DNA from 2 places in the Clostridium chromiireducens genome. Region 1 is predicted to be linked to the other one. Evidence: predicted binding sites of a transcription regulator. Region 1 holds the regulator's gene; the other holds the start of a gene.
The links. The regulator HrcA, encoded in region 1, represses chaperone genes, less so after heat shock. The targets are predictions, from matches to a motif close to TGTTAGCACTCNNNNNNNNNGAGTGCTAACA.
Positions count from the first base shown of each region.

Region 2: groES (co-chaperone GroES) is a predicted target of HrcA. The motif match lies at 9,238-9,268, and genes of this name have one in related genera.

Region 1 covers NZ_QXDJ01000002.1:69,401-85,258, forward strand. Annotated here, with positions in the region: gene gpr (GPR endopeptidase) at 1-269, shown strand, start outside; gene D2A34_RS05605 (stage II sporulation protein P) at 442-1,539, shown strand; gene D2A34_RS05610 (hypothetical protein) at 1,778-2,107, shown strand; gene lepA (translation elongation factor 4) at 2,274-4,079, shown strand; gene D2A34_RS05620 (hypothetical protein) at 4,258-4,701, shown strand; gene hemW (radical SAM family heme chaperone HemW) at 5,473-6,600, shown strand; gene hrcA (heat-inducible transcriptional repressor HrcA) at 6,853-7,881, shown strand; gene grpE (nucleotide exchange factor GrpE) at 7,918-8,535, shown strand; gene dnaK (molecular chaperone DnaK) at 8,620-10,473, shown strand; gene dnaJ (molecular chaperone DnaJ) at 10,584-11,723, shown strand; gene D2A34_RS05650 (nitrite/sulfite reductase) at 11,911-13,461, shown strand; gene trmB (tRNA (guanosine(46)-N7)-methyltransferase TrmB) at 14,105-14,764, shown strand; gene prmA (50S ribosomal protein L11 methyltransferase) at 15,316-15,858, shown strand, end outside.
Region 2 covers NZ_QXDJ01000006.1:199,785-215,642, reverse strand. Annotated here, with positions in the region: gene D2A34_RS21530 (YaiI/YqxD family protein) at 1-244, opposite strand, end outside; gene D2A34_RS21525 (glucose-6-phosphate isomerase) at 252-1,601, opposite strand; gene D2A34_RS21520 (FliH/SctL family protein) at 1,870-2,265, opposite strand; gene guaA (glutamine-hydrolyzing GMP synthase) at 2,986-4,527, opposite strand; gene guaB (IMP dehydrogenase) at 4,723-6,180, opposite strand; purine riboswitch at 6,317-6,414, opposite strand; gene D2A34_RS21505 (type II secretion system protein) at 6,542-6,988, opposite strand; gene groL (chaperonin GroEL) at 7,189-8,814, opposite strand; gene groES (co-chaperone GroES) at 8,903-9,187, opposite strand; gene D2A34_RS21490 (4Fe-4S dicluster domain-containing protein) at 9,502-10,992, opposite strand; gene D2A34_RS21485 (DNA-3-methyladenine glycosylase family protein) at 11,410-12,342, opposite strand; gene D2A34_RS21480 (C-GCAxxG-C-C family (seleno)protein) at 12,454-12,858, opposite strand; gene D2A34_RS21475 (NADPH-dependent butanol dehydrogenase) at 13,343-14,509, opposite strand; gene D2A34_RS21470 (3-hydroxybutyryl-CoA dehydrogenase) at 14,688-15,536, opposite strand; gene D2A34_RS21465 (electron transfer flavoprotein subunit alpha/FixB family protein) at 15,721-15,858, opposite strand, start outside.

The sequences.
Region 1 (15,858 bases):
ATGATACGATTGATTTAGTCGTAGATTCATTAATAAGTAATTCGTCAAGTGGAAATGACTTTTATAAAATGCTAAAATCTCTTGATAAGAATGAAAAAGAAAAACTTATTAAAGAAGTGATATCTTCAAAATCTAATATTGATATGATAGTTACACCAAAGGATGTTGATTTAGTTATTAACTCATTATCCAAAATAATTGCTAATGGAATAAATATGGCGGTACAGCCTAACATGGATATGGAGGAAATTAATAAATTTATGGGTTAATTTAATTTTATTATTTTTACCTGAAATATTTAAGAAGATCAGAGCTGTTTTAAGATGATTTATAATTGTTTTAAAACAGCTCTATTATTGTCTGTAAAACATAATAACATAAATTAGAATAATTATGTAAATTCCATAATATAAATATAAAAGAGTACAAGGGGGGATTAAAGTGATGTATATGAGCAGAGGAGGAAAAAAAGGTGACATTAATAGGAGGATAAAAATAAAACCCAATATTAACATAGGCTTAATAGTACTCATTTTATTAATAGGGATATTATTTATAAGATTGGGTAATGTTTTAAAAAACAATAGAGAAAGAGGGGCATTTGCTTATGTTCAATTACTAAACTTAGGAATGCCAATAATAGAAGCCCAAGCCTATGATGAGGGAACATATGCTGAAAATAGAATTTCACTAAAAAGTGTATGCCTCCAGGTATTAGGATTAAACAATATTAGCTATATGGGTATAATAAAAAATGAAGTTAGCTTTTTTAATAATCTTGGTGATAATAAAAGTAGTAATTTAAGTTTGTCATTTAATCCATTCCAGGTAAGTGAGGATAGTATATTAAAATCACCACAGAATGGGGATAAACAAAATGTGCAAATTGGTGATAGTAAAAACACACAAATTTATAATCCAAGTTTGAAAAAAGAATTAAATAAGTCAAAGCCAGAAGTATTAATATATCATAGCCATACTACTGAAAACTATAATGCATCAGAACCTGATAGCTTGAATGAAGATACTAATGTAGTTGGCGTTGGAGATGTTCTTACTCATGAACTTGAAGAAAACTATGGAATATCAGTAATTCATGATAAAACTGATCACTGCATTTCCTATAATGATAGTTACACAAGATCAGGAGAAACGGTAGATAAATATTTAAAAGAATATGGAGATTTTAAAATGATTATAGATTTGCACAGAGATTCAATCGAGGACAAATCTATTACAACAACTGAAGTATACGGTATGAGCGCTTCTAAGATAATGTTTGTAAATGCTAAAAACAGTACAAGATATGAAAAGAATAAAGAGCTTACGGATAAAGTATTTAATAAAACAGCTGAACTATTTCCAACTCTACCTACGAAGATATTAACATATAATAGAGGAAAAAATGCATTTAATCAAAGTAAGAGTGATGGATGTTTATTGTTTGAAATAGGATCACATACTAATACTCCAGATGAATCAAAAGTAACTGCAGAATGCATGGCACGTGTAATTGCAGAAATCCTAAATAAAAAATAGAAGTTCATACAAATACCACAACCAAAAAGAGAGGCATGTTTATTTCGTAGACATATCTCTCTTTTCTTCGTTTGTATATTTGCTTAGGCATAATTAAACTTGAATATATATTTTCCGCCCATAAGTAATATATAGAATGTATGTATCTAGACGATTTGTATAATACCTATTAAAAGTGGTAAGAATTTAGATAAAGATTAAATAACTTTAAATTGTTACTTGAAAAGGGTGTATTATATTGAAGAATATTTTTAAGAGTTATGCATTGAGAAGAGCGTTGCCTGTGTTTGTTGTATTATTTTTTGTTTTACTTGGAATTATAAAAATAGATATTATTAATACTAAAGCATTATCTCCTCTTGGGAATACAAGTGAAAACTATAAACTTGTAAGTGAAGAGTTTGGAGAGGATTTTTCGAATTTTATCAAGGATAACTCGTTTTTAAAGATTTATGAAGAATCAGAAAAAGATGTTTTGGTCAGACTGGGTAATAGTGAATTTAAAATAAGTAATGAATCTAGTTATATAAGAAAGATTCAGGAAATTATTGCTAAGATAAAATTTTAATATTCATTATATATTTAGTTTCATCCGATAGGAAATTGAGTTTTAGTTTTATATGTCAGTTTAAATTTTTAATAGCTATTTTAAATGGATGTATGTTATAATTTAGCTGATTTAATTATAACGGGGGTGAAAAGACTGTTTTTAGCTGATAAAGACAGTTATGCGTATGAAAAGTGAAAGACAAAAACATATCAGGAATTTTTCAATAGTAGCACATATTGATCATGGTAAGTCAACCCTTGCAGATAGATTGCTTGAAACTACCGGAACCTTGACAAAAAGGGAAATGGAAGAACAAGTTCTAGATAATATGGAGATAGAAAAAGAAAGAGGAATAACAATAAAGTCTCAAGCAGCGAGACTTGTATATAGAAGAGATAACGGTGAAGAATATATCCTTAATTTAATTGATACTCCAGGACATGTAGATTTTAATTATGAAGTTTCAAGAAGTCTAGCCGCTTGTGAAGGGGCTATATTGGTAGTTGATGCAACCCAAGGAATTCAAGCTCAAACTTTAGCTAACTGCTATTTAGCACTAGATAATGATTTAGAAATAGCACCAGTAATTAATAAAATAGATTTGCCATCTGCAAGACCAGAAGAGATAAAAAAAGAAATTGAAGATGTAATAGGAATAGATGCAGAAGATGCACCTATGATATCTGCTAAAACAGGACTTAACATAGGTGATGTATTAGAATATGTTGTTGAACACATACCTTCACCAGATGGGGATGAAGAAGCACCTTTAAAGGCATTAATTTTTGATTCATATTATGATAGCTATAAGGGCGTTGTATGTATAGTTAGAGTAATGGACGGAAAAGTGAAAATTGGAACTAAAATTAAATTAATGGCTACTAATAAATTCTATGAGGTTACTGAAGTTGGGGTATTTACTCCAGGAGTGCTTACAATTCCTGAATTAAGTGCTGGTGATGTTGGATATATAACCGCATCAATTAAAAATGTTAGAGATGCTAGAGTTGGAGATACTATAACGGAAGCTAATAGACCAACAGATAAAGCACTTAAAGGTTATAAACCTGCAATACCTATGGTATATTCAGGAATATTTCCAGTTGATGGAGCAAAATATGATGAATTAAGAGAAGCACTAGAAAAATTACAAATAAATGATGCAGCATTAAACTTTGAACCAGAAACATCTATTGCATTAGGATTTGGATTTAGATGTGGATTCTTAGGATTATTACATATGGAAATAATTCAAGAGAGAGTTGAAAGAGAGTTCAATCTGGACATAATAACTACTGCACCATCAGTTATATATAAAGTAATCAAAACAGATGGTGAAATATTAGAAATAACAAATCCAACAAACCTACCACCTTTAACTGAAGTAGATTATATGGAAGAACCTGTGGTTAGGGCATCTATAATTACTCCAAAGGATTATGTTGGAGCAGTTATGGACTTATGCCAAGACAGAAGAGGAATATATATTGATATGGAATTCATAGAGGAAACTAGAGCAGTTGTAAAATATGATATTCCACTAAATGAAATAATATATGACTTCTTTGATACTCTAAAATCTAGAACTAAAGGATATGCATCTTTAGATTATGAATTTAAAGGATATATTAGAACTAAGTTAGTTAAGTTAGATATATTATTAAATGGAGATATAGTTGATGCATTATCAATGATAGTGCCAGAAGAAAGGGCATATCATAAAGGTAGAGGAATAACTGAGAAATTAAAAGAAGCAATTCCAAGACAAATGTTTGAAGTACCAATTCAAGCAGCAATTGGAGCTAAGATTATAGCAAGAGAAACTGTAAAGGCTATGAGAAAAGATGTGTTAGCTAAATGTTATGGTGGAGATATTTCAAGAAAGAAGAAATTGCTTGAAAAGCAAAAAGAAGGAAAGAAGAGAATGAGGCAGGTTGGATCTGTTGAAGTTCCTCAAGAAGCATTTATGGCTATATTAAAAGTAGATTAAAATATACTGAATTTAGTATTTTAAACGTATTTGTGAAGATATTGACCTAGTTTTCAAAAATTAAGATTAAAATAATAATATATGTTAAAGAAAATTATATTATTTTTAAGGAATTATTTGTATAATATTAATTAAGTATTACTCAAATAATTGTTTGTTGAAATCTAGGAGGGTTTTTATGTTTTTAAATGAATTAAGTAAAAATGAAGGAATTGCATTTATGCAGTTAGTAAAGAGTCTAGCAAATTCTGATAATACATTTGCAAAAGAAGAGAAGAATCTTTATTCTGATTATTTACAAGAGTTAGATATAAAGGAAAATGAAGTGCCAGATGATTCGGATTTAAATTCTATATACAGTACATTAAAAGATTCTTCTGAAAGAAACAGAAATATTATTTATTTTGAATTAATAGGGCTTGCACTTATTGATGGGGAATATGATGAAAATGAAGTGAAACTTTTAGAAGAAATAGGTGAACGTTTAGAAATAAAGCGTAATAAAAGAATATCTTTTGCTAATTATTTCTATAATTTTGTAGATGTATATAGCTTCTCAGTTGTTGATGCAGAAAGTAAGATTGCATTACTAAAGGAAGAAGCAGAAAAATTATTAGCCTAATTAAAGGTATTGCTAAGAATCCGAAATATAAAAATACTTGCAGTATGATGAAAATTTAAGATTACTGCCAAACAACCGAACAGGAATATATGTGTTTACTCCGGTTCTTAGAAGATTTTGCTGGGTTATTCTAAGATTATAAGTTGCATCCAAAGTGCTTGCTTCAAAGACTACGCTTTTGAACAAGCGCATTTGGAACAACTTATAATCTAGAATAACAGCCAGCAAAATCTTCTTATGAACACTCCGTAAAAACATATATTCCCGTTCTTTGTTTAGTAGTAAGTTTAAAATAAGAATATATTAATGCAAGTATTTTTATATTTCTCGAGTTAGCAATACCAATACCTTTATTCAAGGATATTTACTATCTTTTATAACGTATATATCCTTTATAATACATCAAATATATAATATTTAGGCAAGTATATGCGAAATACTTAATGCGAGCAGCAAAACAAAGAAATAGAATACATATATGTGAAGCAGGCATAAAAAAATGAGCAGCTGGGGTATCTTAATGGAAAGTTGTTCCGCTTTGAAGTGAGAGTCCAAATCTTGCATTTGGATACTCGAACTTCCTCAGCGAACGAATGTGAGTCGAGTTTCCTCGTCACAGGAAACGCAGAAGTGGTGCAACTTTCCATTTAGATATACCTTGCGAAATTTTTTGTAGTCCTGCGGAACATATATGTATTCTATTTCGGTTGTTCATTGCTTCACTTTAAGTTCTTCGCAGTACCTTTAAATAAAGAATTGGAGGGAAGTTTGATGAAAGAAATATCTTTATATATACATATTCCATTTTGTAAACAAAAATGCTTATATTGTGATTTTCCATCTTATTCTGGGAAAGAAATATTAATGAGTGAATATGTAGATGCATTAAATAAAGAAATATTACTGAAGGCACAAGATTATTATATAAGCAGCATATTCATTGGAGGAGGTACTCCATCTTATTTAACTAATGATAATTTGAAAAGCTTATTAGAAGTTATAAATACATTACATTTAAAAGAAGACGTGGAATTTACTATTGAATGTAATCCTGGAACGTTAAATAAAAATAATTTGGATATAATGAAAAAGTTTAATGTAAATAGAATAAGCATGGGGTTGCAATCTACTAAAGACTCTATTTTAAAAGAAATTGGGAGAATACATAGTTACGAAGAATTTAAAAATAATTATTTATTAGCTCGAAGTGTTGGGTTTAATAACATAAATGTAGATTTAATGTTTGGATTACCGAATCAAACTATTGGACAGTGGAAAGACTCTTTAGAGGATATAGCAAAGCTTAACCCAGAGCATATTTCTGCTTATAGTTTAATAATTGAGGAAGGAACTTGTTTTTATAATCTATATGAAAAAGATAAATTAAATTTACCAGGAGAAGAAAATGAGAGAGAGATGTATTCGACTGCAAAAGAAATTCTAAGCAAATATGATTATCATCAATATGAGATATCTAACTTTGCAAAAGATGGGAAGGAATGTTTTCATAATAAAGTCTATTGGATGTGCAATGAATACGTAGGCATAGGAGTTTCGGCTAGTTCGTTTATAAATAATTCAAGAACTAAAAATATAGATAGCATAGAGGAATATATAGAAAAAATAAATAACAATGAGAATATAATTGAAGAATGCTATGAAAATAGTATAGAGGATAGTATGGAAGAATTTATGTTTATGGGGTTAAGAATGATTGACGGAGTAGATACACTTAAATTCAAAAAACGATTTAATAAAGATATTAATGAAGTTTATGGTGAGATAATTGAAAAAAATATAAAAAAAGAATTATTAGTTTGGAATTCGGAAAAACTATTTTTATCGCCTAAAGGTATTGAATTATCTAATTATGTCATGAGTGATTTCATATTAAAGTAGAGAAATATTATTACAAAATGATTTATTCAAGTACAGAGATTAGGATTCATAACAAATATAAACTGGATTGCATAGATAATTAAAGTAAATAGGAGAAAAAGCGAGATAAATTGGCTAAATTGAATTATTATTAGCTATATATAGCTATAATAATTATAAATAGAATTGACAAAAAACATCATAAATAATATATTAAAAACATAGTCATTAGCACTCAAGCTTAATGAGTGCTAACAAAAAAGAGGTGAGGTTATGAGTATTGATGACAGAAAGATAAAAATACTTCAAGCTATTATCAATGACTATATTCGTACAGGAGATCCTGTAGGGTCAAGAACGATTGCTAAAAACTATAATTTAGGTATTGGTTCTGCAACCATAAGGAACGAGATGGCTGACCTTGAAGATATGGGATACTTAGAACAACCTCATGCTTCTGCAGGAAGAATTCCTTCTAGTAAGGGATACAGATTATATGTTGATAGGCTTATGGATAACCAAAGGCTGACAGTAGAAGAGGACTTGAAAATTAAGCAATATATAATTGATTCTGCAATGCTTGAAGTAGATAAAATAGTAAGGCAAACTAGTGCTTTATTATCTGAACTTACTAAGTTAACTTGTGTAATTGAAACACCATCAGTTAAAAAGAGTTTTATTAAATCAATTCAGCTTTTTAAAGTTGATGAGCATAATTTAGTATCAATCTTCTTAACAGATACAGGGCTTATAAAAAATCACATAATGAAATTAAATGGCAAAGTTCCAGAAGTAGAAACTTTAATTAGAATAAATCAAGTTATAAATAATAGATTGGTAAATCTTTCAATACAAGAAATTAATCTGGAAGTAATTAATAATTTGAAAAAAGATTTAGGAGAATATGAAGAAATATTTAATGCGCTTTTACCGGTTTTATATGAGACATTAAATACGTCTGACTCCACAGAAGTGTTTATGGAAGGAACAACAAATATCTTTAATTATCCTGAGTATAATGATATTCATAAGGCTAAGGAAATGTTATCTTTGCTGAATGATAAAGAATCTTTAATGGAGTTATTTAATCCACAGGATAATATTACAGTTAGTATAGGTGATGAAAATTATAAACCACAAGTTAAAGATTGTAGTATAATATCTGCTGAATATTCTTTTAATGACAGACCAATCGGAAAAATTGGATTGATTGGACCTAGAAGGATTAATTATTCAAAAGTAATAGCAATTATGGCTGAAGTCATAAAGGAACTTAATAATATTTTAAGTAATCCAAAATAGATGAAAACTTGTAGAGAAGAGGTGTGTTTTAGGTATATGGAGGAAAATAAAGATATGAAAAACGAAGAGTTAGTAAATGATGAAACAATAGTGGAAGATAGTGAAACGTCGCAAAACCAAGATCACAATGTGGTAGAAAATAATAATGCGAGCGAAGAAGCTTCTGAAAATATAGAAGCAGCAGAGGAAGATCAAGAAGATTTAACAAAAAATCAAGAAGAGGAAAATAAGAAATTGAGAGAAGAATTAGATACTACAAAAGACAGGCTTCTAAGATTAACAGCTGAATATGATAATTATAGAAAAAGAACTATTAAAGAAAAAGAAGGAATATATAGTGATGCATATGTAGATGTGTTAAAAGAAATTATTCCTATTCTTGATAATTTAGAGAGAGCTATTGCAGCTGATGGAAATATAGATGACTTGAAAAAAGGAATTGAAATGACAATAAAGGGCTGCAAGGATTCATTTGTAAAACTTGGAGTTGAAGAAATAGATGCTACAGGTGAATTTGATCCTAACCTTCACAATGCAGTAATGCATATTGAAGATGAAAATTTAGGTAAGAATGTGGTAGCAGAAGTTTTCCAAAAGGGATACAAAAAAGACGATAAGATAATAAGACATACAATGGTTAAGGTAGCTAATTAATATCAAATTACTTAAAATATATAAAAATTTAATTGAAAAATTCAATTTAAAATAAACTAATAAAGTTTTAGGAGGAAAAATATCATGGCAAAGATTATAGGAATAGATTTAGGAACTACAAATTCATGTGTAGCAGTTATGGAAGGTGGAGAACCAACAGTTATAGCAAACTCAGAAGGTGCTAGAACTACTCCTTCAGTAGTATCATTCCAAGCAAATGGAGAAAGATTAGTAGGTCAAGTAGCTAAAAGACAAGCAATTACTAATCCAGATAAAACAGTTATCTCGATTAAAAGACATATGGGAACAGGATATAAAGTTGATATAGATGGAAAACAATATTCACCACAAGAAATTTCTGCTATGGTTTTACAAAAAATAAAAGCTGACGCGGAAAGCTATTTAGGTGAAACAGTAACTCAAGCAGTTATTACTGTACCAGCTTACTTTAATGATAGTCAAAGACAAGCAACTAAAGATGCAGGTAAGATTGCAGGACTTGAAGTATTAAGAATAATCAACGAACCAACAGCAGCATCATTAGCTTATGGTTTAGATAAAACAGATTCAGCTCACAAAATCCTAGTTTATGACTTAGGTGGTGGTACTTTCGACGTATCTATTCTAGATCTTGGAGATGGAGTATTTGAAGTATTATCAACTAATGGTGATACAAAGCTTGGTGGAGATGACTTTGATGAGAAGATAATGAAATATATTGCAGATGAGTTTAAAGCTTCAAACGGAATTGATTTAATGCAAGATAAAATGGCAGTTCAAAGATTAAAGGAAGCTTCTGAAAAAGCTAAAATTGAATTATCAGCATCTCAACAAACAAACATAAACTTACCGTTTATTACTGCTGATGCAACAGGTCCAAAGCATATAGATTTAACATTAAGCAGAGCTAAATTTAATGAAATCACTCATGACCTAGTTGAAAGAAGTATTGAACCTATGAGAAAAGCATTAGCTGATGCTAAGCTTTCATTAAATGATATAGATAAAATAATATTAGTTGGTGGATCAACAAGAATTCCAGCAGTAGTAGAAGCTGTTAAGAACTTTACAGGAAAAGAACCATCTAAGGGAGTTAACCCAGATGAATGTGTTGCAGTTGGTGCAGCTATTCAAGCAGGTGTATTAACTGGTGAAGTTAAAGACGTAGTATTACTTGATGTTACTCCATTAACACTAGGAATTGAAACAGCAGGTGGAATAGCTACTCCATTAATTGAAAGAAACACAACTATTCCTACAAAGAAGAGTCAAGTGTTCTCAACTGCTGCAGATAACCAAACATCAGTTGAAATAAATGTAGTTCAAGGTGAAAGACAAATGGCTATGGATAACAAGTCACTTGGACAATTCACATTATCAGGAATAGCTCCAGCACCAAGAGGAATTCCTCAAATAGAAGTTACATTTGATATAGATGCTAATGGTATTGTTAAAGTATCTGCATTAGATAAAGGAACTGGTAAAGAAGCAAATATCACAATTACTGCATCAACTAACTTAAGTGATGACGAGGTAGAAAAAGCTGTAAAAGAAGCAGAAAAATTTGCTGAAGAAGATAAGAAGAGAAAAGAAAAAGTTGAAGTTGTAAACAATGCAGATCAAACTATATACCAAATAGAAAAAACATTAAATGAAGTTGGAGATAAAGCTACTGAAGATGAAAAAGAAGCAGTAAGAGCTAAGATTGAAGACTTAAAGAAAATTAAAGATGGAGAAGATGTTGAAGCGATTAAAGCTGCAATTGAAGCAGTAAACCAATCATTCTATCCAATAGCTACAAAGATGTACCAACAAGCTGGTGGAGCTGAAGGAGCAGGATTTGATCCAAATGCAGCAGCTGGAGGAGCAGGAGCTCAAAGCGCACCACATGATGAGAATGTAGTAGATGCTGATTTTAAAGTAGATGAAGATAAATAATATATAAATTAATTGTACTAAACTACAGTTATCTAATATAATAGGATAGGGAAGGCAAGCTCGTCTTCCCTTTTCTACAGTAAATAAAACTAGGTGGTGAATTTAAACGAATGGCAAATAAAGACTATTATGAATTGCTTGGCGTTCAAAAAGGTGCAAGTGATGATGAAATAAAAAGAGCCTTTAGAAAATTAGCTGTAAAATATCATCCGGATAGAAATCAAGGAAATACTGAGGCAGAAGAAAAGTTTAAAGAGATAAATGAAGCTTATCAAGTACTTTCAGATCCAGAAAAAAAAGCTAGATATGATCAGTTTGGGTCAGCTGCCTTTGATGGTAGTGGCGGCTTCGGAGGAGGCGGCTTTGGAGGCTTTGACGGATTTGATATGGGCGGCTTTGGAGATATTTTTGAATCATTCTTCGGAGGCGGAGGATCAAGTTCTAAAAGAAGAAATGGTCCAGTAAGAGGAAATGACATTGAGTATACAATAACATTAACTTTTGAAGAAGCCGTTTTTGGAGTAGAGAAAGAAATTTCTGTTACTAGAAGTGAGAATTGTGAACATTGTCATGGAAGTGGAGCAGAACCTGGAACTAATGCGAAGACTTGTCCAACTTGTGGTGGATCAGGTCAAGTAAGAGTACAAAGACAAACTCCTCTTGGAAGCTTTGTTTCAACTTCTACTTGTGATACTTGTAGAGGTACTGGTAAAATTATTGAAAAGCCATGTTCAGAGTGTAGAGGAAAAGGTAATGTTAGAAAAACAAGAAAAATAAAAGTTAACATACCTGCAGGGGTAGATACAGGAAATGTCATGCCGCTTAGAGGACAAGGAGAGCATGGATTAAGAGGTGGAAGTCCTGGAGACTTATATGTAAGAATTAATGTTGCTCCATCAAAAGTCTTCACAAGAAAAGGAAATGATGTGTATATTGATGCTAATGTTTCTATGGCTAAAGCTGCATTGGGTACAGAAATAACTGTAGCTACAGTAGATGGAAATGTTAAGTACACTGTTCCACCAGGCACTCAATCAGGAACGATGTTTAGGTTAAAAGGCAAAGGAATACAAAGAGTTAATTCCAGCGGAAAGGGAGATCAATACGTAAAAGTTATTGTTGATATTCCTAAGACTTTAAGTAAGGAACAAAAAGAAGCTTTATATGAATTCATGAGATTATCAGGCGAAGAATTTGATGAAGCCAATGCTCCTACTCCTAAGAAAAAACTATTTGGTAAAAACAAATAAAAATTTTATTGAAACTATTTAAGTAATCGCAAGAGTTAAGCATTATTTAAATAGTTTCTTTTCATATTTTTAGAAAGATATGTGTTAAAAATGAATGAAATTTCACCGACAAAACCTATAGCTATAGTCTTGATTGAAAATATGGGGTATAATATATAGAAATAAATTATATTTAGGAGGAGAACAAGTGAAAGATTTAAAAGAAAAATTGTTAATTGAAATAGAAGAGTTTAGAGAATTAGGAAATAAATTTTTATCTGGTGAAGTATCTATTATGGATTTTAAAAAGGTTTCTGGAGGAATGGGAGTATACTCAGAACGTAGTAAAAAAGAATTTATGATAAGACTTAGAATTCCTTCTGGAATTAGTAGTTTTGATAATATGAACTGGTTATGTGATATAGCAGAAAAATATGAGTTAGATGGATTTCACCTAACTACAAGAGAAGCAGTGCAATATCATAACTTAACGATAGATCAGGTTTGCGGAATAATGAAAGACGGTATAGATAATGATATATATTCTAGAGGGGGAGGCGGAAATTTCCCGAGAAATGTAGCTATGTCACCATTATCAGGAGTAGATAAAGATGAGGCATTTGATGTAACTCCATATGCATTAGCTGTAAATAATCATTTTTTAAGCAAAATAACATCATATAAATTTCCAAGAAAGTTTAAAGTATCTTTCTCAAGCAGCGACTCAGATCATGGTCACTGTAATGTTGCGGATTTAGGATTTTTAGCAACCGTAAAGGATAATGAAAAATATTTTAGAGTTTTTGTGGGAGGCGGAATTGGAAGAAATCCTCAAATTGCAGCCGAATATGATGAGCTTATAAAACCAAGTGAAGTATTATATCATGTAGAGGCTATGACAAATCTATTCATAAAAGAAGGTAACTATGAAGATAGAAATAAAGCTCGTATAAGATATATATTAGAAAGAATGGGTAAAGAGAAATTTATAGAAACTTATAAAGAACATTTGAAAGATGTACTAGATAATAACGAGTTAGATTTATTTGTAGAATCTAAGGAAATTACTAAAGAAGGTAAAGAAATAGAATTAACACATTCAAGATTATATTCACAAAAACAAAAAGGATTATACAGCGTATATTTCCATCCAATTGGTGGGCAAGTTTCAGTTAAGACATTAAGAAAAATTTTAGATAAATTAAAAGCAGTAAAAGACTTAGAAATAAGACTTACAATGACAGAAGGGTTATATTTTAGAAATTTAAATGGTGATGAAGCTAAAGAACTTCTAGATATAACACAAAACATTGGAGGAGAAACAGCTTTAGCGCAAAGTGTATCATGTATTGGAGTGCCAATATGCCAAGTTGGAATTTTAGAGAGTCAAAAAATGCTTAATGATATAATTAATTACTTTGCAGATAAAGGCTACAATAAAGATATACTTCCAAGAATCCATATATCAGGATGTGGAAATTCTTGTGCAGTACATGAAATTGTTGGAGTGGGTTTGACTGGTAAACGTAAAAAAGTCGGCGATGCTGTTCAAGATGTATTTGAATTGCATATTAATGGATCATTTGAAACTGGAAATGCAAGACTTGGAAAAATCTACGGAGATTTACTTGCTAGCGAAATACCACAATTTTTATATGAGTTATCATTATATATAGAAAATAAAAATGTAGATTTCTATGAATTTGTACAAAACAACGAAGATGAATTGTTACAAATAGTAGATAAGTATAAAAAATAGGCAATAACGTATAACTATATATAAAGCGAAGCAATGAACAAACTAAATGTGAAAATACTTGAAGTATGAGGATATTTTAAGTTTACTGCCAAACAACCGAACGGGAATATATGTGTTTACTCCGGTTCCTAGAAGATTTTGCTGGGTTATTCTAAGATTATAAGTTGCATCCAAAGTGCTTGCTTCAAAGACTACGCTTTTGAACAAGCACATTTGGAACAACTTATAATCTAGAATAACAGCCAGCAAAATCTTCTTATGAACACTCCGTAAAAACATATATTCCCGTTCTTTGTTTAGTAGTAAGTTTAAACTAAGAATATATTAATGCAAGTATTTTGATATTTTTATGGTGGCAATACTTTTAATGAGCTATATTTGTAAATTTTGATAAAATGTATATTTCGTTTTCCTAGGCTAGATATTGGTAAAAGATTTAAAGTGATAGTAAAACAAAGAAATAGAATACATATATGTGGAGCAGGCATTGAAAAATAAGCTAGTGGAACATATATGTATTCTATTTCGGTTGGTCATTGCTTCACTTTAAGTTCTTCGCAATACCTTTATTGTGTGAAAAAATTGCAATATAATTTTTTATATGTATAATTATTATGAATGATGAAATATGGAGTGAACTAACATGAGAATGAGAAAAAAACCATGGGCAAGACCTGAACTTGAAGGTTGTAATTTTTTCGTTGTAAATCCAAAAGAATATAAAGGAAAATGGAAAGAACTTTTTGGGAATACTAAACCAATATATTTAGAACTTGGATGTGGAAAGGGAACTTTTATGGCAGTACATAGTTCTCAAAATCCAGACAATAATTATATTGCAATAGATATAAAAGACGAGGTCCTAGGACTAGCGAAAAGGAATATTGAGAAAGCCTATGAAGAACAAAATAGGTCTGTCGATAATGTAAAGCTGATGGCTCAAGAGATAGGGCTTATTAGTGAAATTTTAGGTGAAGAAGACGTTATAAGTAGAATATACATAAATTTTTGTAATCCTTGGCCAAAGGAAAAGCATAAAAAGAGAAGACTAACACATACAAGACAGCTTGAACAATATAAGATATTTTTAAAGAGTGATGGTGAAATTTATTTTAAAACAGACGATGATGAATTGTTTGAAGAATCCCTTGAATATTTTAAAGAAGCTGGGTTTAAAATTACATATATAACATATGACCTACATAAGAGTGATTTTAAAGGTAATGTAGAAACTGAACATGAGAGAATGTTTACGAAACAGGGGATAAAAACAAAATTTTTGATTGCCATGAAAGACAATTAGATTTATAATGACCAGAATTTAAGAATTTAAGAATTTAAGAATTTAAGAATTTAAGAATTTAAGAATTTAAGAATTTAAGAATTTAAGAATTTAAGAATTTAAGAATTTAAGAATTTAAGAATTTAAGAATTTAAGAATTTAAGAATTTAAGAATTTAAGAATTTAAGAATTTAAGAATTTAAGAATTTAAGAATTTAAGAATTTAAGAATTTAAGAATTTAAGAATTTAAGAATTTAAGAATTTAAGAATTTTGATATTTTAAAATATATAAGTTCTAATTAATAAAATTCATAACTTGAAAAAAACTTATTTTCACTAGTTAAAAATACAGGTTAATATGAATGAATAGAATTTATTAGAACATATATATATAAATTTAACTAGATATATATGTAGGTATTTAAATAGAAATCTATGTAAAAAGTTAACTATATAAAAAGATAAATATGTAAATATTTATAGTTATTATGCGGGTTACAGACATGTAATATAAGCATAATACTAAAGGTGAATTGCAAACTATTAACTGAATTAAGGAAGGATGATAAATATGGACGGAATATGGATAGAGGTTAGTGTAATAACAAAGAGTGAGGCTTTAGAGCCCATATCAGGAATATTTTATGGATTAAATTGTCCTAATGTTGCAATTGAAGATCCTGAGGATTTGCTTTCAAGAGATCAAGGACCATTAACTTGGGATTTTGCAGATATAAATATCTTAGAACATAAAGGAAATGCAGCTGTAGTTAAAGCTTATTTTTCTCAAGATGATAAGGTTGAAGAGATTGTTGAATATGTTAAGGAAAAACTTTCAGAAATTAAAGAGTTTGGAATAGATATTGGTGAAGGTACAGTTGAAGCTAAAAAGATGCACGAAGAGGACTGGGCTAATAATTGGAAGCAATATTATAAACCAGTTAAAATAACAGATAAGATTGTTGTTAAACCAATTTGGGAAGACTATGAAAAAAATGATGAGGAACTAATTATAGAGTTGGATCCAGGAATGGCATTTGGAACTGGAACTCATGAAACTACAAGAATGTGTATTCAAGCTTTAGATAAGTATGTAAAGCCTGATACAACAGTG
Region 2 (15,858 bases), on a different contig from region 1:
TAGACAAACATATTGCTGCCACACCATAATCTTGTGATACAATTATGTCTCCCTCTTTGGTTTCATTCATTACGTACATATCCACGCTTTGAAATCCACTATCAACAACTTTGACCTGACAATAATCACTTTGAATAAAATGGTGAATATCACAATATATTATTACTGGAATCTCATGATCCTTTGCTGCTCTTTCAATAATGGAGATGCCCGGACAGGCATCTCCATCAATTATTATTTTCATAATTAAATTAAAGTCTCTTTTCTAGTTCGGCCTTCATTTCTTCAAATCCTGGCTTTCCTAGTAATGCAAACATATTTTTCTTGTATGCTTCAACTCCTGGTTGATCAAATGGATTTATTCCTAATAAATGTCCACTGATTCCGCAAGCTTTTTCGAAGAAGTAAACCATATATCCAAAATAATATGCTGAAATTTCTGGTACGCTTAATACCATGTTTGGAACTCCACCGTCATTATGAGCTAATAAAGTTCCTTGGAATGCTTTCTTATTTACAAAATCCATAGTTTTTCCAGCCAAGAAATTTAGTCCATCTAAATCGCTATCAGCTTCTTCTATATTAATCTCATATTTTGCTTTTTCTATATTTATAACTGTTTCAAAAAGTACTCTTCTTCCATCTTGAACATATTGTCCCATTGAGTGAAGGTCAGTACTAAAGTCAACTGCAGCTGGGAATAATCCTTTACCGTCTTTACCTTCTGATTCTCCATATAATTGTTTCCACCATTCGTTAAAGAAATGAAGTGATGGCTCATAGTTTACTAATACTTCAATAACTTTACCTTTGTTATATAAAGCATTTCTAACAGCAGCATATTTGTATGCATCATTTTCTTTAATTGATGGAACTGAGTACACTTCTCTTGCATCAGCAGCACCTTTCATCATTTCATCAATATCGATTCCAGCAGCAGCTATTGGTAGCAGTCCAACTGCAGTTAATACTGAGAATCTTCCTCCAACATCATCAGGCACTACGAAGCTTTCATATCCTTCTGCATCAGCTAATGTTTTTAATGCTCCTCTAGCCTTATCAGTTGTAGCATATATTCTCTTTCTTGCTTCATCTACTCCGTACTTATTTTCTAAATAAGTTCTTAAAATTCTAAATGCAATTGCAGGTTCTGTAGTAGTACCTGATTTTGAAATTACATTTACACTTATATCTTTACCTTCAACAGCTTGTAAAAGTTCTGCCATATATGTTGAACTAATATTATTTCCTACATAAAAAATTTTAGGAGCTTTTCTCTTATCACTATCTAACGCATTATGAAAGTTATTTGTTAGCATTTCAATTGCTGCTCTAGCACCAAGATATGATCCACCTATTCCTATAACTATTAAAGCATCTGAATCAGATTGAATTTTTTCTGCTGCTTTTTTTATTCTAGAAAACTCATCCTTATCATAATTTACTGGAAGGTCAACCCATCCTAAAAAATCATTCCCTGCTCCTGTTTTATTGTGTAACTTATCATGTGCACTCTTAACCATTTCTTCCATATAATCAATTTCAGTTAGGTTTAAATAAGGTGCAACTTTTGATAAATCTAACGATATACCTTTACTCATTTTCTTATCCTACCTCCAAACACAATTATTATTAAAAATTCTATTTTATTATATCACAAATTATCCAAATGATATCTTTAGTTTTATTTTTTTCACAAATATATAACAATTACTAAAATTATTAGGTTCTATTTAGTTTTTCTATGCTTTATTTTTACTATATACATAAATTAATATACATTTATTTAATCATGTTACTAATAAATATAGAGGAATATAAAAACATCCCTCTATATTTATATTATAATTCTATATAATATTTAATTGATTAACAGCAGCATCTGCATTTACAACAACAGCATTTATTTTTTCTTATATACTCCAGAACTTCTTGTTTTGCCTTTTCATAACCATCTTTATATCCTTCTTGATATCCTGCTGTTTCTCCCTTTGTTTCTCCATCCTCAAGACCATCACAATATCCATCTCTATAACCATCGTTATAAGCATCTTCTAATGCGTCAGCTAAACGATCATGGTCACATCTACGACGGCAATCATTAGTATTATTAGCACCAAGAGTTCCACTAGGATTATTACAATTTCTTCTATCTGTATCTCCAAGTTCCTCTCCACAACGAGGTCTGCAATTTCTTCTGTCTGTATCTCCAAGTTCATCCCCACAGCGAGGTCTGCAATCTCTACAATTATATCTGTTCTCCATTTTATTCTCTCCTTTGTAATTGGCTATATAGCCCTATAATAAAGCACAAAAACTCGCAACTCTAATAATTGCCTAGTATTATATTATGCCGATTCATTATATTTGTTATTGGTTAAGTAAAAATAAGTATTCCACTATATAAGAAACTCAAAACGCTTTTCATAAATTAAACAGCTTAATATCCAAAATACTAAGCTGTTTGTTTATGAATTATACACCAAAAAGAGTAGTCTTACGACTACTCATAATATTACTAAATTTAGTTTATATTTTTCCTTTTTACAACTTAATCACTTCATAATATATAACTTATCAGTTTTTTCTTTACTATTGTTTATCAGACGCGGTACCTATTTTACGAACTAGCGCCACACATATAATTATTACTAATAATATTATTGACATATGTACCCCTCCTTAATTTCTTCTACATGTTCATGATACTATACCTACGTAAACGTATCAACCTGTAATTAGTGGGGTATCATGAAAATAAATTTTACTTTTCCATTGGATTCCTGCATATTATTTTACTTACATTTTAGTTATTAATTTTTACTCAATTTATATTCACTTGTAAACCAGATATTTTTGTCTCACTGGTAGTATTTCTAAAATTAATAAAAAAAGCAGCTTAGATATTACACTTTTCAGATAATATCTAAACTACTATATTCTTCATTAACTTATCTAATTATCTTATTTAGCTAACCTTACTATCTATTCAAATTCTATAGTAGCTGGAGGCTTTCCTGTACAATCATACATTACACGATTTACCCCTTTTACTTCATTTACAATTCTAGTTGTTACTTTTCCAAGTACTTCCCATGGAAGATCTGCTGATTCTGCAGTCATGAAATCACTTGTGGTTACAGCTCTAAGGGCAATTGCATAATCATAGGTTCTCTCATCACCCATAACGCCTACTGAACGCATGTTAGTAAGCGCTGCAAAGTACTGACCAATTTCTTTATCAATACCTGCTTTTACAATTTCTTCACGATAAATTGCATCTGCTTCTTGAACTATTTTAACTTTTTCAGCTGTTACTTCTCCAATGATACGTATTCCAAGTCCAGGCCCTGGAAAAGGTTGTCTGAATACTAATTTTTCAGGTATATCAAGTTCGAGTCCTGCCTTACGTACTTCATCTTTAAATAATAACCTAAGAGGTTCTATTATCTCTTTAAAATCAACATAATCAGGAAGACCTCCAACATTATGATGTGATTTTATAACTGCCGATTTTCCAAGACCACTTTCAATTACATCTGGATAAATAGTTCCTTGTACAAGAAAATCAACTATTCCTATTTTTTTAGCTTCCTCTTCAAATACTCTTATAAACTCTTCACCAATAATTTTTCTCTTTTGCTCCGGCTCTTCTACTCCAGCTAACTTTTCATAAAATCTTTCTTGTGCATTTACGCGAATGAAATTCAAATCATATTGACCATTAGGTCCAAATACTTCTTCAACTTCATCACCTTCATTTTTACGAAGTAATCCATGGTCAACAAATACACATGTTAATTGCTTTCCAACAGCCCTTGAAAGTAATACCGCTGCTACAGATGAATCAACTCCGCCTGATAATGCACATAATACTTTACCATCTCCAACTTTTTCACGAATTTCTTCAATTGTCTTCTCAACAAACGAATCCATTTTCCAATCACCAGCACACCCACAAACATTATATACAAAATTTGAGAGCATCTTTGTACCTTCTTGCGTATGCATAACTTCTGGATGAAATTGAACTGCATATAAATTTTTATCTTCACATTCCATAGCCGCAACTGGACATACTGGAGTATCAGCTATTATTTTAAAACCTTCTGGTTCCTTTTCTATGTAATCAGTATGACTCATCCAACAAATTGTTGAAGGTGATATTCCTTCAAAAAGTTTAGACTCTACATTTATATTGACTTTTGTTTTCCCATATTCACTTACAGGTGCCGTTTCAACTTTTCCTCCAAGCATATGAGCCATAAGTTGAGATCCATAACATATACCAAGTATAGGTACTCCTACTTCAAATATAGCTTTGTCGCATAAAGGAGAATCTTCACCATATACACTGTTTGGTCCGCCTGTAAAGATAATTCCCTTCGGATTCATTTCCTTTATCTTATCAATGCTTAAATCATAAGGATGAACTTCACAATATACGTTACATTCCCTCACTCTTCTAGCAATCAATTGATTATATTGTCCACCAAAGTCAATAACTAAAACTAAATCTCTTTTCATGTTCTCCTCCTAAACTGTTCTTATAAATTCTATTATCGACTAAATAAATCTTTTTATCAATAAATTAAGACAAATTTCTCCGGAAAATTTATAAATATTAATATTAAAAACCTTAACTAAATATTACTTAAGCAAATTAAGTAATGCACAGTTCACATAAATGATACATTCTTTAACAGTGAACTGTGCATATTACTATTGTCCTACACTATAATTAGGTGCCTCTTTAGTAATATTAATATCGTGTGGATGACTTTCTCTATATCCAGACGCTGTTTGAACAACAAAATTAGCTGTTTCGTATAATAAATCAAAGTTCTTCGCTCCTAGATATCCCATTCCTGATTGAATTCCGCCCATTAATTGGAATATAGTATCTGAAACAAATCCTTTATATGCAACTCTTCCTTCTACACCTTCTGGAACTAATTTCTTATTACCTTCTTGGAAGTATCTATCTTTAGATCCACATTCCATAGCAGCTAAAGATCCCATTCCTCTATAAACTTTATAACTTCTTCCTTGATATATTTCCATTTCTCCTGGAGCTTCTTCACAACCTGCAAATAATGATCCCATCATAGCAACAGATGCTCCAGCTGCTAAAGCTTTTACCACATCTCCTGAATACTTAAGTCCACCGTCAGCAATTACAGGAACTCCATATTTTTTTCCTACTTCTGCGCAATCCATAACTGCTGTTAATTGAGGAACTCCAACGCCTGCAACTACTCTAGTTGTACAAATTGATCCAGGTCCAATACCAACCTTAACACAATCCGCTCCAGCTTTTATTAAATCCTCTGTAGCTCCAGCTGTAGCAACATTTCCTGCTATAACTTGAAGATCTGGATATACTTTTTTAATTTGTGTAACAGCATCTAAAACACCTTTTGAATGTCCATGAGCCGTATCAAGTGTTATAACATCAACATGAGCCTTAACTAACGCATCAACTCTTTCCATCATATTTCCTGTAACACCTACTGCTGCTCCGCATAATAATCTACCTTTACTATCCTTAGCTGCATTAGGGAATTTTTTAACTTTTTCAATATCCTTCATTGTAATTAAGCCCTTTAAAACTCCGTCTTTATCAACCAAAGGTAACTTTTCTACTTTATGCTTCTTAAGAATTTCTTTTGCTTCCTCTACTGTTGTAGTTTCAACTGAAGTTATTAGATTGTCCTTTGTCATTACTTCTGAAATTTTTCTTTGATAATTTGTTTCAAAGATTATATCTCTATTTGTAATTATTCCGATTAGCTTTCCTTCCTTAGTTGTAATAGGAACTCCTGATATTCTATATTGAGACATTAAATTTTCCGCATCTTGAATTAGATGGTCTTCTGATAGGAATATAGGATCAGTAATAACTCCATTTTCTTGTCTTTTAACTCTGTCTACTTCTTTTGCTTGCTCTTCGATAGTCATATTTTTATGTATAATTCCGATTCCGCCTTCTCTTGCCATTGCTATTGCCATTTTAGATTCAGTCACTGTATCCATACCAGCACTCATTAAAGGGATATTTAATTGTATTTTCTTTGTTAAATTTGTTTTTGTACTTACCTCTCTTGGTAATATTTCTGATTTGTTCGGAACTAATAACACATCATCAAAAGTATATGCAGTCTTAATTATTTTAGCCATTATAAATCCTCCTCAGTTTTGAATAATTCGCTTCATTTTTATATATTTATGATTTATTTCTTGCATAATTTATTGTATAAAAAAAGCACATTAACCCCAGAAGTGACGTTAATATGCTAATAAAAATCTAATTTTAGCCTATACTAATATCACTCATAGTCGGAATTTTACGGTTTCCGGTAGATACTCCTTGCCATATTCAAGGTATATACAAGTTTTTAAATGTGCTATGTTTTGAATTAAAACTATTATAATGTATGTACAATATAAAGTCAATCAATTTGAAGCTAAAATTGCATTTTTTGATGTTACTATTTTCACAACTATCTTTTACTAACAACTTTGTAAATGTAAAGCTGCACTAACTGTTATTAGTTACATTAGTAATAGTTGCAGTTCTTAACACGTCAGTATTTCCGTCTATATCAAATTCTGCGCCATTTACAATAAGCTGACACTGATTTAAAGTAGTTGTATCTGGCAAATTCTCCAAGTTAATATTCTCTAAATATTTCTCCACCCCATCTTTAGTTTTCATATTTGATACTGTTGTTGTGCCTTGTAATTCACCATATTTTAACTTATATGACTCGGCAGCCATTACAACTTTTCTGGATTGGTCAACTACTTTGGTCTTTTTCGCTTCCTTTATATATCCGGTAACCTGTGGTACAATTACGCTTGCTAAAATTCCAATTATCGCCATTACTGCTATAAGTTCAATTAATGTAAATCCCTTTCTTTTTCTATGAACTATTTTTCCATTCTTTAGATTAAGTCTATCCATAATTATTTGTTTAGTTTTCATACATCACTCTCCGTTTTTATTTTTTTGTATATCTCAAATATTGCCAGTTTATTCAAGTAATATACAAGGATAAAAAATAAAAAAAGAACGAAACTGTATAAACAATTTCGTTCTTTTTTATTACATACACCAAGTAAATTAATTATATAAAACTCAAGATTATTTGTATTTTAATAAATTAAGACTTATTCTTCAATTTATTAGTACATTCCATCCATTCCCATTCCTGGAGCACCTGGCATTGCTGGTTCTTTTGCTGGAATCTCAGCAACTGCTGCCTCTGTTGTTAAGAATGTTGAAGCTACTGATGCCGCATTTTGAAGAGCTGATCTAGTAACCTTAGTTGGATCAACTATTCCACCCTTAATCATATTGATATATTGATCATGTAATGCATCATATCCTATACCAGGTTCACTATTCTTAACCTTCTCAATTATTACTGAACCTTCTACCCCTGCATTAGTTGCTATTTGTCTTACAGGCTCTTCTAATGCTTTAACTATTATATTTATACCAACTTGTGTATCCGGAACATCTGAAGTTAACTTAGCAACTTCTTTAATCGCATTAACATAAGCAGTACCACCACCAGATACTATGCCTTCTTCAACAGCAGCTTTTGTTGCAGCCAAAGCATCTTCGATTCTAAGTTTCTTTTCTTTTAATTCAGTTTCTGTTGCTGCACCAACTTTGATTACCGCAACTCCCCCAGCTAATTTAGCTAATCTTTCTTGTAATTTTTCTTTATCAAATTCTGAAGTTGTTTCTTCAATTTGAGCTTTTATTTGGTTAATTCTTTCCTTAATTGAATTAGAATCACCTTTCCCGTTAACTATTACAGTGTTTTCTTTACTTACTTTAACACTATCAGCTGTACCTAGCATATCAATTGTAACTTCTTTTAACTCTCTTCCTAATTCTTCAGCTACAACAGTTCCACCAGTTAATGTTGCAATATCTTGTAACATTTCTTTTCTTCTATCTCCGAATCCTGGCGCTTTTACAGCTACACATGTGAATGTTCCTCTTAACTTATTTACTACTAATGTAGCCATTGCTTCCCCTTCGATATCTTCAGCAATGATTAATAGTTTCTTACCTGATTGGACTATTTGTTCCAGTACTGGTAAGATTTCTTGAATATTTGAAATCTTTTTATCCGTAATTAATATATATGGGTTTTCTAGAACTGCTTCCATTTTTTCAGTATCTGTTGCCATATAAGGTGATACATATCCTCTATCAAATTGCATACCTTCAACTACATCCAATTCTGTTCCCATTGATTTAGATTCTTCTATAGTGATAACGCCTTCGTTTCCTACTTTTTCCATAGCATCTGCTATCAACTTACCTACTTCTTCATCAGCAGCTGAAATTGCAGCAACTCTAGCGATGTCTTCTTTTCCATCTACTTGCTTAGAAATCTTTTTGATTTCTTCAACAGCTTTATCTACAGCCATTTTTATACCAGTTCTTATTAAGATTGGATTAGCTCCAGCTGTTACATTTTTTAATCCTTCTCTGATTATTGCTTGAGCAAGTAAAGTTGCAGTTGTAGTTCCATCTCCGGCTACATCGTTAGTTTTAGTTGCAACTTCTTTAACTAATTGAGCTCCCATGTTTTCATATGGATCTTCTAATTCTATTTCTCTAGCAATTGAAACTCCATCGTTTGTTATTAATGGTGCTCCGAACTTTTTATCTAATACAACATTTCTACCTTTTGGTCCTAATGTAACTTTAACTGTATCAGCTAGCTTATCTACACCTACTTGCATAGCTCTTCTTGCATCTTCTCCGAATTTTAACATTTTAGCCATTTATATTACACGCTCCTTTATTATATGTTATTTATTATATTTCATAATTTCAATTTTATTTTACTAATTAAGCAATATAAATATAGTACTATTCAACTATTGCTAATATATCGTCTTGTTTTAATATTGTATACTCTTCTCCGTCAACCTTAACTTCTGTTCCAGCATATTTAGAGTATAGAACCTTATCTCCAACCTTAACTTCCATAGCTACTCTATTTCCATCTACAACTGCTCCAGGACCTACTGCAACCACTTCTGCTTCTTGTGGTCTTTCCTTTGCAGCACCAGTTAAGACTATTCCACTTTTAGTCTTTTCTTCTGCCTCTAATTTTTTAATTACTACTCTTTCACCAAGTGGTTTAATGTTCATGAAAAAACCCTCCTTAAAATATATATATAATTTATTTGTATTTAAATTTCTGTTAGCACTCATTACTGTCGAGTGCTAACATAATTATAATATCCTTTATAACCATATAATTCAAACATTACTTCTAATATTATATCCCTTTTTTCAGCGAATATTACTTCTTATCTCAAAATATATCCCATTTGCTTAATTTTTCTCTGTTTTATTTATTTTTTTATATGCATTTATTTTTCCATATATATTCATATAAAAAGCTATTTAAAAATAAAAACCCAAATCAGATGAGATTACCGATTTGGGTTTTTATTCTTATATTATCTTTCTAAATTTACATCGTGGTATTCTTCCAACACTTTATTTGATAATACACTCTTGATTGTTGTTTGTTGGTTCAACTTAGTAAATGGAGCTTTAGCTTTCATTACAGATACGATTTTAGCTGCTCCGTTTATACAACCACCTTCGCACATCATACCTTCGATGAAGTTCCCTTGTAACTTTCCTGCCTTAGCCATTGTCATAGTTTTCTTGATGTCTGCACCACCTGAAACCTGAACCGGCTTAAATTCTACTTCAACGCCTTTTTCTTGTACGTAATTTTGTATTGCAGCTGTTAATCCTCCACCAACAGCAAAATTTCTACCAAAAATTGAAGCTTCATCAACTATTATATCTTCACACGCAGCTGGATCAACTTCAAAAGCGTCAAATAAAGCTACTATCTCTTCAAATGTTAACACATAATCAACTGCATCTTTTATTGAATTAATTAGTGCTTCATTTTTCTTTGCAGTACATGGCCCTACAAATACTACCTTTGCATCCTTATCTTTAGACTTTATATATCTGCCTGTCGCCACCATAGGAGAAACGGTTCCTGAAATTTTTTCTGCTTGATCTGGCATCATCTTTTCAATGTAGCTTAAGAATCCTGGACAACATGAATTTGTCATGTAACTGTCTCCCTTTTCCATTCTTTCTACAAATTCATTACTTTCATGTACAGTTACTGCATCTGCTCCACACGCAGCTTCTAGCATATCTTTAAAACCTAAAGCTTTAATTGCATTCTTAACTTGTCCATAAGTTGTCTTTGGACCAAATTCGCCTGTAATAGCAGGTGCAACTACAGCATAGATATTTTTATCTTCGTTCATCAATTCATAAACAACTTTAACTAAAGAACTCTTATCTTCTATAGCTCCAAATGGACATGCTGACATACAAGCACCGCAATTTACACACTTGCTTTCTGTAATTTCAGCACTTAGATCTTCTGCATTATAACTTAACGCACCTGTTGGACACGATTTTTTACATGGTCTCATATCCTCTGCGATAGCATCATAAGGACATGCTTTCTTACACATTCCACATTCTTTACATTTGTCAGGTTCTATATATGCTCTTCCATCAACATATGTAATAGCTCCAAAATTACACACACTTTGACACTTGTGAGCTACGCAGTTTCTGCAAGAATCAGTAACTTGAAATTTCTTTGTTGGACATCTATCACATGCTTCTTTTATAACATATAATATTTGATTTTTATCTTGTACATCGATCAAATCTTGTCCATGTTTACCATTTGGCTCATAGCCAGCTGCGAGCTTTGCTCTTTCCAATACTACATTTCTTTCTTGTTCAACAGTATCCCTATAAGTAGGAGTCTCCCCTTCAATCATAGCAAATGGAATTTTTTCTAACTCCTCTTTACTGATTTTGTTCTCCTTTGCCAATAATGCAACTCTAGTAAGAACCTCATGCTTTAGTCTTAAAAGTTGATTTTCAAATTGAAACATTATACACACACTCTCCCATGAATATTTTTTATCTTTCTTAATTTCATGAGATAATTATAACATACTCTTGTTAAAAATATAACAAGTATTCCGTAATTTAAATTTTCTGAATTTTTCCATTTATTTCTCTATACTCACTTACTTAAGAAAACATCTACATTGTCGCTTCAATAAGCATTTTTTATTTTTTCATCTCCGTATATTAACATATCAATTTCCCATAAAAATTCACGATATCTAGATGCAATATGACTATACCAAACTACTTTAAATGATAAAATTTTGTCATTAATTTTTTAGTCCCTGAAGTTTTTTTAGTGAATATATTAAAATAGATGAATTAAGAACATAGAATAAAAAGTCTAGAAATTAGCAATCTAGACTTTCTTATATCCATTCTTATGTTATTATAAAAACCTAATCAACACTAATCTTGTTTTCTCTCGCATAGTAAAATAAATATTGTTGTGCAAATCCAGACAATTTACCAAACTTATTTCTTGCGAATATTCTAATCTTATTTAATGATGAATCTTCAGCTCCATAAAAATGGATCATTGCTCGTTTAACCCATACATCTACTGGAAATGCAGAAGTTTTCTCCATAGAGAATAACATAATGCAATCAGCTACTTTTGAACCAACCCCTTTAAATTCTTGAAGGGCATCATGACATTCATCATCACTTAAGTTTCTTATGTAATTCAAATCATATTTACCATATGGACATTCTTCGTTAATACCGGGATTATCCACTTCATTTATTGAGGCATTATATACATTTTTAATTGTATCTACTATATACTTACTTCTGAAGGAAGCACCTGTTTCTTGTATATCTTCTAAACTCGCATCTTTAATTTCATCTATGCTTGGAAAGGCATAATAAATCGTTCCTTTATAATTGATTTCTTTACCCCATTTAGTTGATATTTTATTAACTGTCTTTTTTATTGATGGTATATTATTTCTAGCTGAAATAATAAAACTAAGCAACATTTCAAAAGGATCTTGGTTTAGAACTCTAACACCGTATCCAAACTCTATGCTTTGCTTAAGTAATGTATCTTTTGAAAGATCTTCTTTTATAATTGAATAATCTCTACCTAAATCAAAATATCTAAGCCAAATATTATTAAAATCCTCCCAAGTTGTATTGTAAATTATTACGTTATTCCCTTCCTCTTTCACCTCTATTAACTTTCCAAATGCTATAACAATAAAATTATTCTCTTCTATTTCCCAAAATCTAAAAATTTGTCCACACTCAAATATATGTCTTAATTTAAAATTCTTAACTTCTTCTATCATTATATAATCATCGTAAGATTTTACAGCTTTATAATCCATGTTTGTGTTCTCCTCTTAACATTAAATAAGCATTGTGTTCAATCCACAAATACCCATAATAGTTGTTCTCTTATTCTATAAATACTTTAACTTTATACAAAAATAATTGTGCTAATTGTTTTTTCTTTCAATGATAATAGTTTCTAAAATTTCTGCACCTTTCTCTATCATTAGTGTACACCGTTTTATATCTATATATTCCTTCTTCAAGTCAATGCATTTTATAAATCTAAGACTTTCATTGAATTTATTTATAAACTCTCTTGTTATTTCTGCGACTATCGGACTCTTATGCCCACTTATTTCAGTGAACATGATTCCAATTACTCCGACAGCTCCCGTAATAACACCACAAACATCACCTGTTGACATTCCACCACCAAACCCTGACATAGTTTTTAGAGTTTGTTTTGATAAATTCAAATCATATTCTTCATTAGCAGCGTACATGATAGATTCTGCACAATTTAAATCATACTCTTCTTTACGATATTTCTTTACCATTTCACTAAGCATTTGCACTCCTCCTTATCAAAAGTTATTATTATTTAGTATATTATATCACTTAATCTTATACTATGGTTTATTTATCTAACTAATATGTAAAGTTTTGTATTTGTAGGGTGATCTAACTTCCTTCATTTTGCATTTCACATAACGATAAATCAAGTATACCTGAGTTTATACTTATATATACATCACCAGAAAGAGAAGGTTCTCCTTTACTCAGTGTTGCATTGAAAATGAAACTGTAGGTATTTCTTCAGTAAAAGTTGTTCAATTTCCGATTGTCTAACGAGCAATCAGAAATTGTGCAACTTTTACTGATAAGTGAGAATCCAAATTTTATATTTGGTCACTCGAACTCACTCAGCAAACAGAGTGAGTTGGGCTTCACTTTTTCACAGTTTTATTTTCTAGCAATCAAGTAACAGAGAACCTTCTCTTTTGGATGGCCATCACATAAGTATGACCTCAAATTATTTATATATACGAGATATTAGAAATCAACCTTATTTCCGTAATATACGCATTCGAATATCTTCTTCATTTCATCTTTATTTATTTGTCTTGGATTTGAGCCTGTGCAAGCATCTCCAACTGCTCTTTCCGAAATTAAATCAACCTTTGCTTTAAATTCTTCTTCATCAATACCATATTCTTTTAAAGTTAGTGGAATAGACATCTTTTTATTAAATTCTTGTATTAAACTTGTCAACGAATCTACTAATTCATTATCAGTTTGTCCGCTCAATCCGAGACTTCTAGCTATTTTAGCATATCTATCTGCTGCAGCCTTCTTATTAAAGTCAATTACATATGGTAAATATATAGCATTTGCACATCCATGAGGTATATGGAATACTGCACCTGTCTTATGGGCCATACTATGAGTTATTCCTAACAATGCATTTGAGAATGCCATACCTGCTAAGCATTGAGCATAATGCATTTGTTCTCTAGCATCGTTATCTCCTTCAAATGATTTTATTAGATGCTCATTAATCATTTCAATAGCTTGTACGGCTAGTGGATCTGTAAATGGTGAATGTAATGTTGCTACATAAGCTTCAATCGCATGAGTTAATGCATCCATTCCAGTATGAGCTGTTAATGTAGGAGGCATTGTTTCAGCTAAATCTGAGTCTACTATAGCTATATCTGGAGTTATATTAAAATCAGCTAAAGGATATTTGATTTCAGTCTTATAATCTGTGATTACAGAAAATGCAGTTACTTCTGTTGCTGTACCGCTTGTTGATGGAATAGCTAAAAACTTAGCTTTTTGTCTAAGCTCTGGTAATCCAAAAGGAACTACAGCTTGTTCAAAAGTAAAATCTGGGTACTCATAGAATATCCACATTGCTTTTGCTGCATCTATAGGAGATCCACCCCCCATAGATATTATCCAATCTGGATTAAACTCTCTCATCACTTCAGCGCCTTTAAATACTGTTTCAACTGATGGGTCTGGTTCAACACCCTCTATTAATTTAACTTCTATGCCAGCTTCATTTAAGTAGTTCACTGCTTTATCCACAAACCCGAATTTCTTCATTGATCCGCCACCAAGTACTAATACCGCTTTCTTTCCTTTAAGGTTCTTTAATTGTTCTAGTGATCCTTTTCCATAATAAACGTCTCTTGGTAATGTAAATCTCATCATAATTTAATACCTCCTAGAAATGTTAACTTAATTTTAGGAATATTCAAACAATTTCCTATATTAGAATAATTCTATATAAATAATAAAAATCCTTTACATTCTAAATAAAAAAATTCCCAAAAGTAAATTTCTTTTGGGAATTTTCATAATCTTCATACTATAATTTATTTAGGCAGGATTATTTAGAATAATCGTAGAATCCTTTTCCTGATTTTCTTCCAAGCCATCCAGCTCTAACATATTTTCTTAGTAAGCTGCTAGCTCTGTACTTATTATCTCCTGTTTCAGTAAATAAAACATCCATAATAGCTAAACAAACATCTAATCCAATAAGATCTCCTAAAGCTAAAGGTCCCATTGGATGACCAGCACCAAATTTCATAGATGTATCGATATCTTCAACTGAAGCAATTCCTTCTTGTAAAATGAATGTTGCTTCATTGATCATTGGAATTAAGATTCTGTTTACAACAAATCCTGGAGCTTCAGCAACTTCTACTGGAGCTTTTCCAATTGCTTCTGACAATTCTTTAACTGCATCAAAAGTTTCTTGAGAAGTTGCAGCACCTCTGATAACTTCAACAAGCTTCATTACTGGAGCTGGATTAAAGAAATGCATTCCGATAACTTTATCTGATCTCTTTGTTGCTGAAGCAACTTCAGTAATTGATAAAGATGAAGTATTTGAAGCTAAAATTGTTTCTGGCTTACAGATTCCATCTAATTCAGCAAAGATTTCTTTCTTAATTTTCATGTTTTCGATTGCAGCTTCAACTACTAAATCGCAGTCAGCAGCTAAATTCATATCAGTTGTTCCTGAAATTCTTGAAAGGATAGCTTCTCTATCTTCTTCAGTCATTTTTCCTTTAGCAACTAACTTTTCTAATCCTTTAGCTATTCCAGCTATTCCTCTGTCAACAAACTCTTCCTTTATGTCTCTTACTATTACTTCGCAACCTTTTTGAGCGAATGCTTGAACGATACCAGCACCCATAGTTCCTGCTCCAAGTACAAAAATCTTTTTCATGAATTATTCCTCCTCAAATTTTTATCATTATAGATATCCTTAGTTAAAGCATCTCTACATTAACTAAGGATTATTTTTATAATTATTAGCTTTTTAATTATATGTTAACTAATTTTACTTACTGTTATATTATTAGCTTTAACAAATAGAATATAACAAGAATTTATTTTAATTAATCTAGTAATTATTCAGCACTCTTTATTTCTTTAACTTGAGCTATTAATTCTGGTACTACCTTTGCAACATCTCCAACTATAGCGTAATCTGCAATTTTCATTATTGGAGCTGAATCATCTTTATTAACAGCAATGATTAAATCAGA